2 regions of the Alkaliphilus flagellatus genome follow, and region 1 is predicted to be linked to the other one. Evidence: a T-box and tRNA genes for the amino acid it is inferred to sense, from the RefSeq annotation. Region 1 holds a T-box; the other holds one or more tRNA genes.
The links. The T-box of region 1 lies ahead of proS (proline--tRNA ligase). A T-box ahead of a tRNA ligase gene usually reads a tRNA of that ligase, here a tRNA-Pro.
Positions count from the first base shown of each region.

Region 2: it encodes a tRNA-Pro, which carries the amino acid that the T-box ahead of proS (proline--tRNA ligase) is inferred to sense. The anticodon was not compared.

Region 1 covers NZ_JAHLQK010000008.1:48,100-57,649, reverse strand. The annotation lists gene KQI88_RS17250 (PIN/TRAM domain-containing protein) at 1-480, shown strand, start outside; gene ispD (2-C-methyl-D-erythritol 4-phosphate cytidylyltransferase) at 705-1,415, shown strand; gene ispF (2-C-methyl-D-erythritol 2,4-cyclodiphosphate synthase) at 1,417-1,896, shown strand; gene KQI88_RS17235 (ABC transporter ATP-binding protein) at 1,906-2,631, shown strand; gene KQI88_RS17230 (ABC transporter permease) at 2,624-3,820, shown strand; T-box leader at 3,992-4,204, shown strand; gene proS (proline--tRNA ligase) at 4,267-5,709, shown strand; gene KQI88_RS17220 (TraX family protein) at 6,008-6,796, shown strand; gene KQI88_RS17215 (response regulator transcription factor) at 7,058-7,768, shown strand; gene KQI88_RS17210 (sensor histidine kinase) at 7,771-9,189, shown strand; gene KQI88_RS17205 (DUF1002 domain-containing protein) at 9,295-9,550, shown strand, end outside.
Region 2 covers NZ_JAHLQK010000005.1:56,998-66,547, forward strand. The annotation lists gene der (ribosome biogenesis GTPase Der) at 1-668, shown strand, start outside; gene plsY (glycerol-3-phosphate 1-O-acyltransferase PlsY) at 672-1,265, shown strand; gene KQI88_RS12955 (NAD(P)H-dependent glycerol-3-phosphate dehydrogenase) at 1,279-2,310, shown strand; gene spoIVA (stage IV sporulation protein A) at 2,520-3,998, shown strand; tRNA gene KQI88_RS12965 (tRNA-Pro) at 4,167-4,243, shown strand; gene KQI88_RS12970 (DJ-1/PfpI family protein) at 4,694-5,299, shown strand; gene KQI88_RS12975 (GntR family transcriptional regulator) at 5,400-6,125, shown strand; gene KQI88_RS12980 (PTS sugar transporter) at 6,421-7,989, shown strand; gene KQI88_RS12985 (beta/alpha barrel domain-containing protein) at 8,113-8,952, shown strand; gene KQI88_RS12990 (DUF2500 domain-containing protein) at 9,394-9,550, shown strand, end outside.

The DNA of each region.
Region 1 (9,550 bases):
TCATCTGATGCATTAAAGCGTAATCGTGGAAGAAGAGGATTAGATATTTTAAATATGATTCAAAAAGAATTAGATATTGAAGTAAAAATGTACGAAAAGGATTTTCCAGATATTGCAGAAGTAGACTCTAAATTATTAAAGCTTGCTCAAGTATTAGATGGCAAGGTTATAACTAATGATTATAATTTAAATAAGGTAGCTGAGTTTCAAGGTGTGCCAGTACTGAATATTAATGAGCTAGCTAATGCGGTAAAACCTGTAGTACTGCCTGGGGAGGAAATGCTTGTGCAGGTAGTGAAGGATGGTAAGGAATCTGGCCAAGGGTTAGCTTACTTAGACGATGGTACAATGATAGTTGTAGAAAGTGGTAAAAAATATATAGGCCAAACTATAGATGTATTAGTAACTAGTGTATTGCAAACAGCAGCTGGTCGTATGATTTTTGCAAAACCAAAGGCATTAGTTGATAAATCAGCATAGAATAAAAACTTAACTAATATGGAATTTTAAATTCTAATAATAAATATAGCCTTCTTACTAAGAAAGTAAGGAGGCTTTTATCATATAATAAAGAGAAAAATTTCTGATTGCGGAGAGCTTCTAAGAAACAGGAGCTTGGCAATATTTGAGCACTTGAAATTTTTAAAACTATGTTTTAAAATTTAAGTGCGAATGGAAATAAAACAAAGTATATATAAAGGGAGATGGAAGAGATTTTAAAAACTAGTGCTATTATTGTAGCAGCAGGAAAAGGACGCCGTATGGGAAGAGAATATAATAAACAGTACATACTTTTAGGCAACAAACCAATAGTTGCTCATACTATAGAGGTTTTTGAAGATAGTAGTTTGATAGATGAAATAATTTTAGTTGTAGGCAAGGGTGAAGTTGATTTAGTTAAACAAATTATTATAGAAAAATATAATTTTAAAAAGGTTATTAGTATTGTAGAAGGAGGAGAGCGGCGTCAAGATTCTGTTTACAATGGACTGAGAGCTATAGATAATAATTGCAATATTGTATTGATTCACGATGGAGCTAGGCCTTTTATCACTAATAATATTATAGAAGAAGGTATAGAAGTAGCAAATAAAACTGGTGCTTGTATTGCTGCTGTGCCCGTAAAGGATACTATTAAAGTATCAAATGAAAGCATGGATGTAGTAAATACTCCCAATAGAGAAACTCTATGGGCTGTTCAAACGCCGCAGGCTTTTAAATATCAATTGGTAATGAATGCCTATGAAAAATTGCAAAATAGCAATATAGAGGCTACTGATGATGCTATGATTATTGAAAGACTAGGCTATACTGTAAAGATTATAAAGGGAAGCTATGAAAATATAAAAATTACAACACCAGAGGATTTAATATTAGGTGAAGGAATTTTAAAAAATAGAAAGGTTGAAGGATAAAATGAGGGTAGGAATAGGATATGATGTACATAAATTAGTAGAGGATAGAAAATTAATAATTGGGGGCGTGGATATTCCTTATGAAAAGGGACTATTGGGGCATTCTGATGCAGATGTACTGCTCCATGCTATTAAGGATGCTATATTGGGAGCGGCAGCCTTAGGAGATATAGGAAAACATTTTCCGGATACTGATGACAAATATAAAGGGGCAAATAGCCTAGATCTTTTACGATATGTTGCAATATTAATAGAAAGTAAAGGTTATGTAGTTAATAACTTAGATGCTACCATTATTGCACAAAAACCTAAAATGTCTCCTCATATTGAGGAAATGAGAAATAATATTGCACTAGCTTTAAATATTGAAGTAGATAGGGTAAACATTAAGGCTACAACTACAGAGGGACTAGGTTTTGTAGGTGTAGGAGACGGTATAGCTGCTAACTCGATAGCTAGTATTATAAAAAAATCGGAATAGGGTGATTGAATGATTGAAGTAAAAGGTCTTACAAAGTCTTTTAAAGATGTACACGCACTTAAAGGTATAAGCTTTAAGGTACCAAAGGGAGAGGTGCTAGGGCTTTTAGGTGAAAATGGTGCGGGTAAAACTACAACTTTACGTATTTTAGCAACTATGCTAAAACCTACTAAGGGTACTGCAATTTTAAGTGGTCATGATATCTTGAAAAATCAACAAGCTGTAAGAAGGGAAATTGGTATTTTATTCGGTGGTGAAAGCGGTTTATATGACAGACTTACTGCTAGAGAGAATATTGCTTACTATGCTGAATTAAATGACATATCTAAGGAAGAAATTAAGGAAAGAATAGACTATTTAACAAAGATACTAGATATGGAAGAGTATATAGACAGAAGGGTAGGTAAATTTTCTAAGGGTATGAAGCAAAAGGTAGCTATTGCACGTTCTATTGTGCATAATCCGCCTATTATGTTATTCGATGAACCTACTTCTGGATTAGATGTTACAGCTGCTAGAACTATACATAGTTTTATTGAAGAGTGTAGAAAGGAAGGTAAGACTGTAATATTTTCATCCCACTCTATGGTAGAGGTCGAAAAATTATGTGAGCGTGTAGCCATTATACATAAAGGTAATATAATAGAAGAGGGGTCAATAGAAGAGCTTAAAATAAAGTATAATAAAAATTTAGAAGACTTATTTGTAGAATTGGTAGGTGGAACAAATGAATAGTAAACATATAGGGCTTGTTTTTAAAAAAGAAGTTAAAGATATTTTTAGAGATAAACGAACCTGGATTGCAAGTGTGTTAATACCTATGTTAATTTTTCCACTCTTATTTTTCTTTATGAATATGGGCGTAAGTAAGATAGAGAAAAACTTACAAAATGATATTGTTGTTTTTATTGAAACAAATGAGCAAGAGGCAGATATTATCCAATATCTGAAAAGTGGAGTAGGACTTAAAGTAGTTGATGTTGATAATCCCTATGAAGCTTTACAAAAGGGAGATATTAAAGCGATAATACAAATAGGAGAAAATTTTCAGAGTAAAATAAATGAGAAAGTACCTGGAGATATTAAAATAATATTCGATGAGGTAAGTAATGAATCCAGCATGGCTACATCTATTGTAGAAGGAATTATTAATAAATATAATGAAGAGGTTAGACTTGAAAGACTAGCAGATATAGGCGTTGATCCAAAGATTCTTCAACCTACCATTATAAATAGAGAAGCCTATGTACCCGAGGGACAGGAATCTAAGGGAGATGCTACAGCTTTAATGATGATAACATTTTTGCTTCCATTTTTCTTAATGATGTATCCTGTGGTAGGTGGTATGCCAGCGGCAATAGATCTAGGAGCAGGAGAAAAAGAGAGGATGTCTTTAGAACCTTTATTGGCAAGTGGTGCTGATAGACTTTCTATACTAACTGGTAAATACTTAACTGTACTGTTAGCTTCTGTACTAGGGACAATTACTTCGTTAATTGGTGTTCTTGCAGCAGCTAAAATAGCTCCAAATGTAATGCCTTTAGAAGTTCGCATTTCTCCGCTGCCTATGTTAATTTTGGTAGTTACATCCTTACTTATAGCTATGATGTTAAGTGGGTTAATGCTTTCTATAAGCGTGTTTGCTAAATCTTACAAGGAAGCAGGTACTTACTTAAGTCCTGTTACAATTGTGCTAATGGTTCCTGCGTATTTAACTATGTTTATGGATATTCGTACCTTACCAAATAGCATGTTTTTCGTACCACTACTTAATGCTGTGTTGCTAATGAAGGAAGTATTGGTGGATATTATTAACCCACTTCATATTGCGACTACATTTGGTATTTCTATCCTATTGGTAGTGGCATCACTTCTATTTATGAAATACATGTTTAATAAAGAATCTGTTATTTTTAGATCTTAGTAGATAACAAAATCTTCCTTTAGGAGGTCTAAATTTTAATTTTGTTGAAATAGATTATGGAAATTATAACTTATTAACATTTTTTTAGTACATAATTTTCTATGTGTTAGAAAAATATTGACATTATATGAATAATTGGCTATTCTATTAAGAAGAATATAATAAAATAATTACAAATCTATGATAGGAAATAGTAAAAAGCGATGCTTTACAGAGAGAAAACCGTTGGTGGAAGGTTTTTAAGCTTTAGTTTTTGAACCCATCCTTGAGTGAAGGATTGAAAATAAGTAGGTCCTTTCGGTTCGTGCCGTTATACGATTAAGAGAACCTTTTTAGGTTAATTAGAGTGGTACCGCGGGTGAAATATAATCTCTCGTCTCTATTGTTGTATAGAGATGGGAGATTTTTGTTTTTGAAATGAATAATATTAGGAAGGAGATATAAGTATGTCAAAAAAAGATAAACAATTTGTTGAAGAAATTACCCCAATGGAGGTAGACTTTGCACAATGGTATACAGATGTAATTAAGAAAACAGACTTAGTTGATTACTCACCAGTTAAAGGCTTTATGGTTATTAAGCACTATGGTTACGCTATCTGGGAAAACATTCAAAAGTATATGGATAACAGATTTAAAGAAACAGGACATAAAAACTGTTATTTTCCGCTACTTATTCCAGAAAGTTTACTAAAGAAGGAAGCCGAGCACGTAGAAGGATTTGCTCCTGAAGTGGCATGGGTTACTCATGGGGGAGATGAAGAACTAGCAGAAAGACTTTGTGTTAGACCGACATCAGAAACTATTATTTGTGAAATGTATTCAAGATGGTTAAAGTCCTATAGAGATTTACCATTTTTATATAACCAATGGTGTTCAGTTGTTCGTTGGGAAAAGAGCACGAGACCATTCCTTAGAACATCAGAATTTTTATGGCAGGAAGGACATACTCTACACGAAACCTATGAAGACGCACAAGAAGAAACTTTGCAAATGTTAAATATTTATAAAGAAACTGCAGAAGAATTATTAGCCATGCCAGTTGTTGTGGGACAAAAGAGTGAGAAGGAAAAATTTGCTGGAGCATATGCTACTTATACAATGGAAGCTTTAATGCATGACGGTAAAGCACTTCAAGCCGGTACTTCACACAACTTAGGTCAACACTTTACAACAGCTTTTGATATTACTTACTCAGATAGAAATGGGGATCTTAAACATCCTTATCATACATCTTGGGGTGTTTCTACAAGGTTAATCGGTGGAATCATTATGGTTCATGGGGATAATAGGGGACTTGTATTACCTCCAGGGGTAGCTCCTGTTCAGGTTGTTATAGTTCCAATAGCATCCCACAAGGAAGGTGTGTTAGATAAAGCTAATGAACTATTTAGTCAGTTAAAAGGCAAGTTTAGAGTTGAGCTAGATGATCGTGATAATTACTCTCCAGGTTGGAAGTTTAATGAATGGGAAATGAAGGGTGTTCCAATAAGAATAGAAATCGGACCAAAAGATATCGAAAAAAATCAAGCCATGTTATTTAGAAGAGATGAATTAGAAAAAGAAGCTGTTTCTCTAGATAATCTAGAGGAAGCGGTAGATAATCTACTAAGAGATATTAATAACAACTTGCTATATAAAGCTAAAAAAATGAGGGATGAAAAAACCTATATAGTAAAAAGTTTTGATGAAATGAAGGAAGTTATGGATATAAAACCTGGCTTTGTTAAAGCCATGTGGTGTGGAGAAAGAGAATGTGAAGAACATATTAAAGCTGAAACTGGTGTTACTATAAGATGTATCCCATTTGAGCAGGAGGACTTAGGCCATACTTGTGCATTCTGTGGTAAAGAAGCAAAACATATGGTATATTTAGCTAAAGCATACTAATATATAACTTTCAATATGGAGAGATTAGAATTAGAAGATAAATACTATTATTATCAATTTGAAATTAGGTAAAACTTTTATCCGATAGCTAACAATTCTAAGACTCCATCTCAACTAAGTCTTTGCTTATCTGTATAAAAAGTTGCTCTTAAACTCATATTAGAGTTTAAGAGCAACTTTATTTTTTAGAATATGAACAAAACTCATAATAGTTAAGGTTTATTTAAGGTTAAAGTAATAAGGAGTTAAAATTGTCCTTTTATAATATGCTTAAAGATTAATTTACAGGAGGATAATTATGGATAAAAAAGGACTTACAGGATTTCAATTAAAAATGATAGGATTAATATTGATGGTATTTGATCATCTGTATAGCTTTTTAGATAATATGCCAATTCAATTTAAATGGATAGGAAGGATAGTAGCACCAATATTTATATTTATGACTGTGGAGGGGTATTATCATACAAGTAACAAAAAGAAATATATGCTTAGATTATTTATAGGTTCCTTTGTTATGAACTTAGGAAATTTAATAGTACCAAAATATTTTCCCTCAGCAAATAATATAGCACTAACAGCTAATATATTTAGCACATTATTTATGATTACTATATATTTATGTATAGTAGATTTTATAATTAGAGCTATAAAAGAGAAAAATATATTAAAAATTACTTTAGGAATAGCACTGTTTATTTTACCAGTAGCTTTAGGAATATTAATAATTATGAATATAGAAACTCTATTAAGTGTGCAGATTCTAGGACATTTAGTACTTTTTATTCCTAATCCTCTATTTATTGAAGGAGGCCCTCTGTTTTTACTTATAGGTATAGTAATGTATTTATTAAGGAAAAATAGAAAGAAACAATTGTTAATATATGCAATAATTTCTTTAGCAATTATGTTTACTGGCCAACTTAGTATACAAGGAATATTGTACGATAATTTTCAGTGGATGATGGTATTTGCAGCTCCGTTATTATATCTATACAACGGGCAAAAGGGTAGAGGAATGAAATATTTATTTTATATATTCTATCCAGTTCATATATATATACTTTATATAATTTCAACTTTATAGCTCTAATAAATAATAGAGTTGTAAATTTAGGGTTTATGTAATAAAAAATAAAAATATCCTTTTAAGTATATACTTAAAAGGATATTTTGTAATATAAAATGCAAGTTTAAACTAAGATTTATATTTGATTATGTAGATTTTTAGAATTATTATATAATTAGCTTTAGATTAAATATAGCTATTTAGGATAAACATTATAGTAGCCTAGGATAAATAATTTATATTTTATATTTAAGTTAAGCTTAAGAAAAGAGGTATAGTATGGAAAATATATTAAATAAAAAGATTTTAATAATAGATGACGAAAAAGATCTTTTGAAATTAATACATACTGTTTTAATAAAAGAGGGATTTACAAAGGTATATACAGCAGAGACTGGAAATGAAGGCTTAAGACTTTTCAATGAAATTTTGCCAGATTTAATTATATTAGATATAATGCTTCCAGACTCTGAAGGCTATGAAATATGCAGCACAATTAGAAGCACATCCAAAGTACCAATATTATTTTTATCGGCTAAATCTGAAGAGTTGGATAAAATATTGGGATTTGCCATTGGTGGAGATGATTATATCACTAAACCATTTAGTCCAAAAGAATTGGCATATAGGGTGAAGGCACATTTAAGAAGAAGCGAATATCAAATAGAGTCTTCAGATAATACTATATTAAAATTTGGTCCATTTATAATGGATACAAAAAAAGTTGAATTTTTAAAAAATAATAAGGTGATAGAGTTAAAGCCTAAAGAGTATAGAATTTTAGAGTATTTAGCTAAACATAAAAATCAGATTGTAAGTAAGGAACAATTGTGTGATGCAGTCTGGGGAGATGAATACATAGGCTACGATAATACTATAATGGTTCATATAAGGAAGATTAGGAAGAAAATTGAAGAGGATCCCTCTAATCCTAAATTTTTAGTTACTGTAAAGGGGTTGGGGTATAAGCTTGTACCAGAGGATAAATAGACATGAAATGGAAACTTACATCTAGCTTTATTATTAGTATAGTTTTGATAGTAACAATTGTTATTTTTATAAATTCAATAGTTATACTATTGTTTTTTATTTCTAGCTCTAATAATATGGATTTGTTTTTTTATAATATGCAAAATACAGATTATCTGAAACCAGAGGAATACGTTAGAGATTTTAATGAAAATATACAAATAAATAATGGACAAATCTTTATTACTGAAAATGGAAAAAAATCCTTAGATCAAAATAAAGCATGGATACAAATATTAGATAAGGATAGTACTGAAATTTATAGTTACAAAAAAGTGAAAACTGTTCCTACTAAATATACACCAATAGAGCTTATTCATAATTATAAATATGCAAACCCATCCTCTGTATTTGTGGGTGAAAAGGTAATAAACGGATATCAGTATAGTTATCTAGTAGGATTCCCATATCAAACAGTTGGAAAAAATGTAATTACATATAATAAACAGCAATTTAAAACTATTATTGGTAGCATTTTTGTTTTATTATTAGGAATAGATTTAATAATAGCCCTAATATTTGGATTATATTTTAGTGAAAAGCTAACAAAACCTGTCAAGGTTATTATTGAAGGTATACGCAATTTATATAATGGAGATTATAGGACTCATTATGAGGAACATGGTTTGTATAAGGAAGTATATTCTAATATGAATAATTTAGCTTTCATCCTACAAGAAAATAAAATAGAGAGAATGAATTTAGATCGTATGAGGGAAGAATGGTTTGCTAATATTTCTCACGATATAAAAACTCCTCTAGCTTCTATAAAAGGATATGCAGAACTATTGAATAGTGAATATGACTTTACTAATGAAGAAATTAAGGAATACTCTGAAATAATTGAACAAAAGTCCATATACATAAAAGAGTTAGTTGATGATTTTAATTTAAGTGCTAGATTAAAAAACAAAAACATAACCCTCAATCTAGAAAAATGTAATATTGTAAAAGTTATAAAGGGCGTAGTAATTGATATACTAAATATTCCTGAAAACAGTAACAGGAATATTGAATTTATAAGCGATATAAAAAATATAGACAAGAAAATAGATGTAATTTTATTTAAAAGAGCAATAAATAACATAATACACAATGCTATTGTTCATAATGATGAAAATGTAAATGTACAAGTAAAGATTGAAAATAAAAATAATCAAGCCCATATAACCATAAAAGATAATGGGAAAGGGATTAGCAATGAAGAACTAAAATATATATTTACTAGATATTATAGAGGAACTAATACTGGTAAAAAACATGAAGGCTCAGGATTAGGAATGGCTATAGCTAGAGATATAATAAAGGCCCATGGAGGAGATATTTTAGTAGAGAGTGAACTAGGTAAAGGAACTACTTTTAAGATTATAATTATCTGTTAAATCCTTAAGTTAATCATATATGTTGCTTTTGTATAAAATGTATAGTTTGTATAAAGTGTATAGTATGTGGTAGAATAACAAATAAAACTTAGTGAGGTGGAAAAAATGAAAAACAGCAGATTAATAAAGTATACAACTATAATGACAGTTTTTATTTTTATATTTAATATTTTTGCCTATGCAGATAGCAGTAGGGTTGTAACATTAGGAAAAGATTTAAATGAGGCTCAAAGAAAACAGATATTAGATCTTTTTAAGGTTTCTGAAAATGAAGCAACAATAATTGAAGTAAACAATCAAGAAGAAAGAGCATATTTAGAAGGCGTTGCTACGGAAGCACAGTTGGGTAAAATAACTATGT
Region 2 (9,550 bases), on a different contig from region 1:
TTACTAATGGAGAGGATCGATATGTACTTATAGATACGGCAGGTATAAGAAGAAAGAGCCGTATTAAGGAAAATGTCGAAAAATACAGTATTGTTCGTGCTATTGCAGCTGTTCAAAAATCTGATGTTTGTTTGCTTGTTATAGATGCATCTGAAGGAGTTACAGAACAGGATAAGAAGATCGCGGGATATAGTCATGAAAATGGTAAGGGTATGATTATCATTGTTAACAAATGGGATATTATAGAAAAAGATAACCATACTATGAATGAATTTATAAAAGAAATTCGTAATGAGCTTACTTATATAAGTTATGCTCCAATTTTGTTTGTTTCCGCATTAACTGGACAAAGAATGAATAAGGTATTGGAAGAAGTAAAACATGTTTCTAATCAAAATGCTATGAGAATACCAACAGGATCTTTAAATGAGGTAATTGGAGAGGCTATATTATTAAACCAAGCGCCATCGGATAAGGGAAAAAGATTAAAAGTATTTTATGCTACTCAGGCTTCTGTAAAGCCACCTACATTTATTTTATTTGTCAATGATAAGGAATTAATGCATTTTTCATATTTAAGATATTTAGAAAATAAGATTCGTGAAAACTTTGGCTTTGAAGGAACACCTATCCGATTTATTTTGCGTCAAAAAACAGGGAGGGATTAATTGATGTGGGGCAATCTCTTACTTATTTTAATTGCCTATTTTATCGGAAACTTTTCAACATCTTATTTTGTAGGAAAACTATTTGCTAAAATTGATATTAGAGATCATGGTAGCGGCAATGCAGGATCTACCAATGTACTTAGAACACTAGGTATAAAGGCTGCTGCTTGTACATTTTTAGGAGATTTATTTAAGGGAGTTTTAGCTGTCTATTTAGGTAATAAATTTGGTGGAGAAACTTTAGCATTGGCTTGTGGTGTATCCGTAGTTATAGGTCACAACTGGCCTGTATTTTTAGGATTTAAAGGTGGAAAGGGAATCGCAACAACTATTGGAGTTGCTCTAACTATTAAACCCTTTGTAGCACTTATTTGTATTTCTATAGGAGTTGTTATATTATATAAATATAAATATGTTTCCCTAGCTTCCATTGTTGCAATTAGCCTTTTACCTTTTACTATAGTTATATATGGATTAAATTATTTGTTATTTGGACTAATTTTAGCGTTATCAGCCATATATAGACACCGTGAAAATATAAAAAGGCTTTTAGCAGGTAATGAAAGAAAAATCGGAGAAAAATCAAGGGTGAAATAAAGGAGAGTTTAAAATGAGCTATTCAAAGATTGCTGTTTTAGGCGCTGGCAGTTGGGGAACTGCCCTAAGTATGGTGCTTTGCAGTAAAGGACACGAAGTTAATCTATGGATGAGAAATGAAGAGCAATATAAAGATATGATAAATACAGGTAAAAACAACAAGTACTTACCTAATGTTATTTTACCTTCAAATTTGAATCTACATTTAGAGTTGGAAAAAGCTGTTTTAGATGCAGATGCCATATTAATATCCGTATCATCCCAGTCTGTAAGAGGGATTTTAAAAAATATCAAACCTTACTTAAAGGGTAATGAAGTAATTATAAATGTATCAAAAGGATTAGAAAAAGGTACTCATTTAAGAATTTCACAGGTTGTTTGTGAGGAGCTACCTGATAATCCGTTTGTTGTATTATCAGGACCTTCTCATGCAGAAGAAGTTTCTAAAAATATGCCCACAACTGTTGTAGTTGCTTCAAAAGATAAATCAACAGCAGAGTTTGTACAAGATTTGTTTATTACACCAAGCTTTAGAGTATATACTAATCCAGATGTGATTGGAGTAGAACTTGGGGGATCCTTAAAAAATGTAATTGCATTCGGAGCAGGAATAGCAGATGGGTTAGGCTTTGGAGATAACGCAAGAGCTGCATTAATTACTAGGGGTATTAGTGAAATTACACGATTAGGTAAAGCTATGGGAGCGAGTATATCTACCTTTGCAGGCCTTTCAGGTATTGGAGACCTTATTGTTACCTGTACAAGTATGCACAGTAGAAATAGGAGAGCGGGTATTTTAATTGGTGAAGGTAAAGGGCTAGATGAAACCCTTAAGGAAATAGGAATGGTTGTAGAAGGAATAACAACTACAAAAGTAGCCTATGAACTAGCACAGCAATATAATATTGAAATGCCAATTACGTCAGAAATTTATAGTATTATTTACAGTAATAATAATGCTAAAGATGCTGTGTCTAATTTAATGTGTCGAAACCGTACTCATGAGATTGAAGAAGTGGTGGATAGTATAAATACAGATTGGTAAAAATAATACATATAATTAATAGGAAGGGTTATTAACCCTTCCTATTAATTTTTTGAAAAATATTTAGCATAAAGCTACAAAGATTTAAATATAAAATACTAAATAGAATAAAGAACTGGTCTAGTCATATTATTAGTATCCAAGCATATATTTATAATGTTAAAGATATGAATGGGCTATTCCTATTTAGATAAGAAGGAGGGAAAAGTATGGAAAGGTACGATATTTACAGAGATATTGCTAAACGTACGCAGGGGGACATCTATATAGGCGTAGTAGGGCCTGTTAGGACAGGAAAATCTACTTTGATAAAACGAATTATGGACTTGTTAGTATTACCAAATATAGAGAATGCCTATAAGAAAGAGAGAGCAAAGGATGAGTTACCACAAAGTGGAACAGGTAAAACTATTACTACTACAGAACCCAAATTTGTACCTAATGAGGCAGTAGAGCTTGTTTTAAAAGAAAACGCTACATTTAAACTCAGAATGATTGACTGTGTAGGATACTTAGTAAATGGTGCCTTAGGTCATCAAGAGGATGGTAAACCTAGAATGGTAAACACTCCTTGGTTTGAAAAGCAAATTCCTTTTGAAGAAGCTGCTGAAATTGGCACAAGAAAGGTAATTAAAGAACATTCAACAATCGGCTTAGTTGTAACTACAGACGGATCTATTACTGATATTGACAGACAAAGTTATGTTGAGGCTGAAGAAAGAGTTATCAGAGAACTAAAGGAAATTAACAAGCCATTTGTAATGATTCTAAATAGTAGAGATCCTGATAGCCCAGCTACATATGAGTTAAAGATTCAATTGGAAGAAAAGCATAATGTGCCTGTTATTGTAAAGGACTGTGCTAGGCTTAATATGAATGATATCCATGAGGTATTAGAAAATGTATTGTTCGAGTTTCCGGTTACAGAAATTAACATCAATCTACCTGGCTGGTTAGAAAGTATCGAACCTAGCCATTGGCTAAAGAGTTCAATATTAGAAGCTATAAAATCTGCGGCAGCAGAAGTAAAAAGACTAAGAGATATTGAAGTATTAGTAAATAGTTTAAATGAAGTAGAAAATGTTAAAAAAGCTAATTTAGATACAATAAAAATGGGGGAAGGATCTGCATTAATAGACCTTATTACCCCAGATAATTTATTTTATAGAGTGATACAAGAGAAAACTGGATATGAAATAGAAGGAGATTACCAGCTAATTGCTATGATTACGGAGCTTGCAAAAGCCAAAAAGGAATATGATCGAATAGAAAGCGCATTAAACGATGTAATGAATATTGGATACGGATTGGTTCCACCTTCTTTAGATGAATTAACATTGGAAGAACCGGAGATGTTTCGTCATGGCAACCAGTTTGGTGTTAAACTTAGAGCAAATGCACCGTCACTCCACTTTATTAGAGCAGACATAGCTACAGAAGTTTCCCCTGTAGTAGGTACTGAAAAACAAAGTGAGGAGTTAATAAAATATTTATTAGAGGAATTTGAGCAAAATCCAGAAAAAATTTGGGAAACAAATATGTTCGGTAAGTCATTGCATGATTTAGTAAAAGAGCAGTTACAGAATAAATTATTTATGGTACCAGACGATACTAGAGTCAAGCTTCAAAAAACTATTCAAAAAATTGTTAACGAAGGTAGTGGTGGGCTAATAGCTATAATATTATAAATCTATATAAAAGGATGTTTGAGAGAGTGTTGTATAAGGAAGGGTCTATGCCCTTCCTTATATATTTAGACTAAAATGATATATTTTAAATGGGTTTTATACCTTGACAATATTATCTATTAATCTTACAATATAGTTGCTATAACAATACTAGCTTTATTTATATATCTGGCTGTGGCGCAGCTTGGTAGCGCGCTAGAATGGGGTTCTAGAGGTCGCAGGTTCGATTCCTGTCAGCCAGACCAGTTATATGCCTGTATCTTCAATGGATACAGGTTTTATCTATTTTGCTGGGGCTTATTTTTAAAGGTTATAAATAAGATAGATTGATTAAGTTTAGTACAAAATGAGCAGAACAATTCTTACCTAAATTCCGTCCAGAAATAGTTTAAATTCCAGCCCATTCCTGAATAAATATTTTCTGTTTTTATCTCTTCACTACCTTCGATTGTATAGTTAACCTTTGAAGGGCAAGTTAGAGAAACCATATATTTTCCAGGTGGTAATATTTTTCCATACAATCCTTTTTGATCCCATGAAATAATCACTTCATATCCGTAATAAGAGGGAACAATGTTTTACAACATAAATATTTAAATTATATAAAAGGAATCGATGGAAAAATATAGAATAATATGGGCATAATACATTTTAAATATTAAGAAAAGTAATTAGGAGTAAGAGGGGGAAATGATATGGTTTATAGAGTAGATGTACTTTTATTTGATGAATTTGAAACATTGGATGTGTTTGGTCCTGTTGAAATACTTGGGAGTTTGCCAGATGTCTTTAAATTGAATTTCATATCTGCTAATGGAGGGCTTGTTGAAAGTTCTCAAAATGTAAGAGTAGACACTGACTTATATAAAAGTGAAAATGATATAGAGAAAATTCTACTTGTGCCAGGAGGAATTGGAACGAGGGAAAAAGTTGATGATAATAATTTTATTAATCTCATTGAAAGTATTTCTAATCAATCAAAATACGTAATTAGTATATGTACAGGTTCGGCTTTACTTGCTAAAACTGGAATACTAAATGGTAAAAGAGCAACAACAAATAAAAGGGCATTTAAATGGGTTACAGAGCAAGGTAAAGATGTACTGTGGGTAAAAGAAGCAAGGTGGGTAAAGGATGATAATATATATACATCTTCAGGGGTATCGGCCGGAATCGATATGACATTGGGTTTTATAGCGGATCTTATTGGAAAAGAAAAAGCATTGGAGATTAGTCAAAGAATTGAATATTTTTGGAATGAAAATAGCGAATATGACCCATTTTCTAAGATGTATGAATAATAGGATTTTAGAGATGGATTTTGTTTTTATAGTATACTCCTAAATAGTGTGAGTACGTTTTATGCTATAATAGCATTAAAACAAAAAAAGGAGATTAAATATGTCTAATAAGAAGCAATTTGTTTATTTACAAATATATGATAAAATCAAGTCAAATATAGAAAATAATATTTGGAAAAATGGAAAACAAATACCTACTGAACATGAGTTAATGGACATATTTAATGTTAGTAGGGATACTATAAGGAAAGCTCTTTCAAAGCTTTTACAAGATGGGTATATTTATAAGCAAGCTGGTAGAGGGACTTTTGTAAGAAAGATTAAGTCAAATTATAGCCTAACACTGCTAGAAAGTTTTTCAGAACAGATGAAAAAGCGGGGCTTGGAGCCTAGTAGTGAAATAATTAAAATAACAAACATAATGCCAGAAAAGTATATACTAGACCGTTTAGAAGTTAATGCTGAAGAAAATATATATAAGATTGAGCGATTAAGAAAAGCGGATAATGAGCCTATGTGTTATGAAATTGCTTTTGTCCCCGAGTCTTTATGTAAAGATTTAGATAAAAAAATTCAAAATAATGCATCGCTATACGACCTATATGAGAATTATTATGGATTAAATCTAAGCTATGGAGATATGTCTTTAGAAGCTAAAAATGCTTCGGAATATGTTAGTAAAGTATTAGAGATTAGGCCAAAAGATCCTATATTAGAAATGCGTATTACGGTTTATTTAGATTTTGGAAGACCTCTTTATTATGTAGAGGCGTATTATATTGGTGAAAAATATATTTTTTCTACAACTTTACCTAGAAAAGTTTAGAAAGTAAAAAAGATAAAGCTATCATCTTAAGCAATACTTATTAATAATATTTACCTATATATAAAATAATACCTGAATAAAAATCCTTAAGAATTAATTTTTCTGCTAAGTTTACATCACTTTTTATTAACTAATAAAAAGTGATGTAAACTTAGCAATAAGCTAATTATTAAGGGTTTTTTATTTCAAATGTTTAGAACTATCTGAAATAAGAGTTGAAATGTACGTACAATTAGTATATAATCAAATTAAACAATTGTACGTACATTTGCAAAAAGTGTAAAGGAGGGTAATTATGAAAAAACGTATTGCTATTATAGGAAGTAGCGGAGGGAATCTTTATAATCTAGGAGGAAAAGAACCAAGAAAGTTATTAGGTGAAATACAAATACAAGCATCTGCTTCTGAAGTAGAAGTAGTAGAAGTTCAATTTATTGCCGCACAGGCATCGATGGATTATGTGAAAGAAAATACAAAAGCTAGGCTTTTCTACTGGGATGATGCAGAAAAGAATATTACATGTACAGATGAAGATACTTTAGAAAATATAAATAAAAAAGCTAGCGACTATGATGAAAGACTATCAATTAAAATCAGTAATGGAGAAATAGATGGATTGGTTGTTATGAGCTGTGATCCTAATGGGACCAACATTAAGGCTATAGAAGCGGCAACTTTAAATAAAATACCTATTGTAGGAACTGGTGGAACTTCTATGGCTACAATTTCATCATTAGGTGGAAATGTAATTTCAACATCTGGAACTACTGGGACAACTAATCGGACCAGAGCTGTAGCTGCAATTTCAGCATTAAGTAAATTTTGGAGTTTAAAATATAAGCCTGTAATTGGTGGAGGGAGTCAACAAACTCAAGAGGATGGCAATATATTTTCTCGAATTAGTTTTAGAGGTATTATGATGGCTGCAATTCCAGGATTTATTTCTATGGCTTTAATTTTAGCACTTAGTAAAATTCCTTTATTTGCAGAACTTGGAGATGTTTTTAATGTTTTAATAGGTGCTTTGCCAGTTATTGTTGCTGTAATTGCATCAAAACAAGTTTCAGGATTAGATGAAGTAGGAATTGTAGCTGGAGTTGTGGCAGGAAGTCTATCTACTAAAGGTGGACTAATTGGTGGTATTATAGGAGGTATTTTGGCAGGTATTCTTGCTTTTTATTTTATAAAGCAATGTTTTAAATGGAATTTTCCAGCTACAACAGCAAATATTGTGGCAGGAGGTTTATCGGGATTAATTTCTGGTCTGATAGTATATTTTTTAATTGCACCTATTGCTTTAAAATTTGGAGATGGTATTAGATTGGCCATAGAAACAGCAACGGGATATAATTTAGCTTTGGCAGGAGCATTAGCAGGGATATTAATTTGGCCAGCTATTATTGGTGGTGTTTATCATGCCGCTATATTACCTATAGTACTTCTTGAAATGGAAAAGACAGGAATGAGTTTTTTAGGTGCTATAGACATGACAAGTCTTGTAATGGTTTCAGCTGGTATTATGCTAGCAAATATTGTGTTTCCAAAAGAAAAAAGCGAAGCTACAATAGCAGCGCCAGGTTTTTTTATTAATATTGTATTTGGTACATTTGTTGAAGCAGCATATCCATTTATGTTTTCCAACAAGATGGTTATGCTTGGTGCAATTCTTTCAGCTGGTTTATCTGGTTTGATGGTTGGGATATTTAATGTAAAAGGAACTGCTTATGTACCTGCTTTAGTGGCACCAACTCTTTCTAGTAACTCAATTGGGTTTCTAATCAGTATGCTAGTAGGATTAACCTCGGCTTTCATATTTACAGTATTTGCAAATAAATTAAGTAGGAATGTATCTTCTAACAAATAAAAAATAGAAATGAACAACTAGTAAAATACAAATTATAAATATATATATGTGTTTTAAAGATATATAAATCTAGACAATAAGTATTGTAAAGAAAAATTTAATCTACAGAGGGAGGATTACTATATGATTATTGGAGATATGGATAAAAAGCGTCAATCAGGATTGAAAAAAGTTCTTGATGCGTTAAAGTTGCATAATAATATGACGATATTAAGTACAGGAATTACTGGAGATGACGCTAGATTGGCAAAGGCTGTAACTGATGTAGGAGTAAAGTTGATAGAACCTAATCATCCTGCAGTGGCACTAGCAAGAGGATATAAAGGAGTTTCCTCTATGCACAAAGCTGAAATGGTAAGGCATGAGATTCCAATGGAGGAAATGATTAAAGTGACACGAGGAATTCGTAGTGTTGTACCAGATGATGTTTTTATAACTGTAGGTGTTCCAGGTGGTTTTACAGAAATATTACCTGTTATTTTAAAGGAAGAAGATTTTCTTAATATATCACTCGCTGGGGCAGATGGCCTTCATATTCATAAGTCAAACCTTAAAGATTTAGAAGAAGTAGTAACATTAGCACACAAGTATGGATTGTTGGTAGATGCTTATATTGGTCATCCTGATGATCTTCATACTTTTGGAATACCTGCAAGAACACCTGAAGAAGTGAGTAAGGTTGCAAAGCAAATGGAATCTATTGGAGTTGATTTTATTGGATTAATGACAGGTATGAGCTATGAAGGTGTTATAGCTGGTAGCATTCATTCTGAAACTAGAGAAAGACTTGTAGCTTTAACTTCAAGTGTTAAAGTACCTACACTAGCAGAAGGCGGTATTAACCTAGATAATTATCAGGCATTTGCTGAAACAGGTGTTAATATACTTGTTATAGGTACTGCTATTGATAATATGGTTAATAAATCAGCTCAAGATGCTGTACTTTCATTCTTAGGTAAATAAAATATATTTTTATGAGCTAGCATTTTATTATGCTAGCTTTGCTTTTTAGAGAACTAACTTTTTAAATTAATCTAAAGAATAGACTTAGATTACAAATGATAAAGATAGTAAGTTAGAAAAACAAAAAACTTGAAATAAATTTTTATTTTTAATCAATTTTTCTCTTTACAACAAACGTGTGTTCGGATATAATGATATCAAGAACATATGTTTGACGGGAGGAATTATTTATGAAATCAATAGTATTTGTAGGAACAGTAAAAGAATTAAGAGAATATTTAACTACATGGAAAAAATCAAAGTAATATATATTGTAGATGTATCACCTCTAAAATAAGTTAGAGGTGAATTTTTATTTTTTTGAAGGATACTATAAGTTTTTGTCTAATATATTATAATATACAAATATCTATTAAGATTGAACTAGTTAGGAGGTAAATTATGGATATGTTCCACATTATGAATGCAATTTTCCCTTTGTTTTTTATTCTTGTATTTGGTATTATCATATTTACTTTAATTAAAGGAGTTAAAGAGTGGCATAAAAATAATCAGCAACCAGTTTTAAACGTAGAAGCTAAAATAGTTGCAAAGCGCA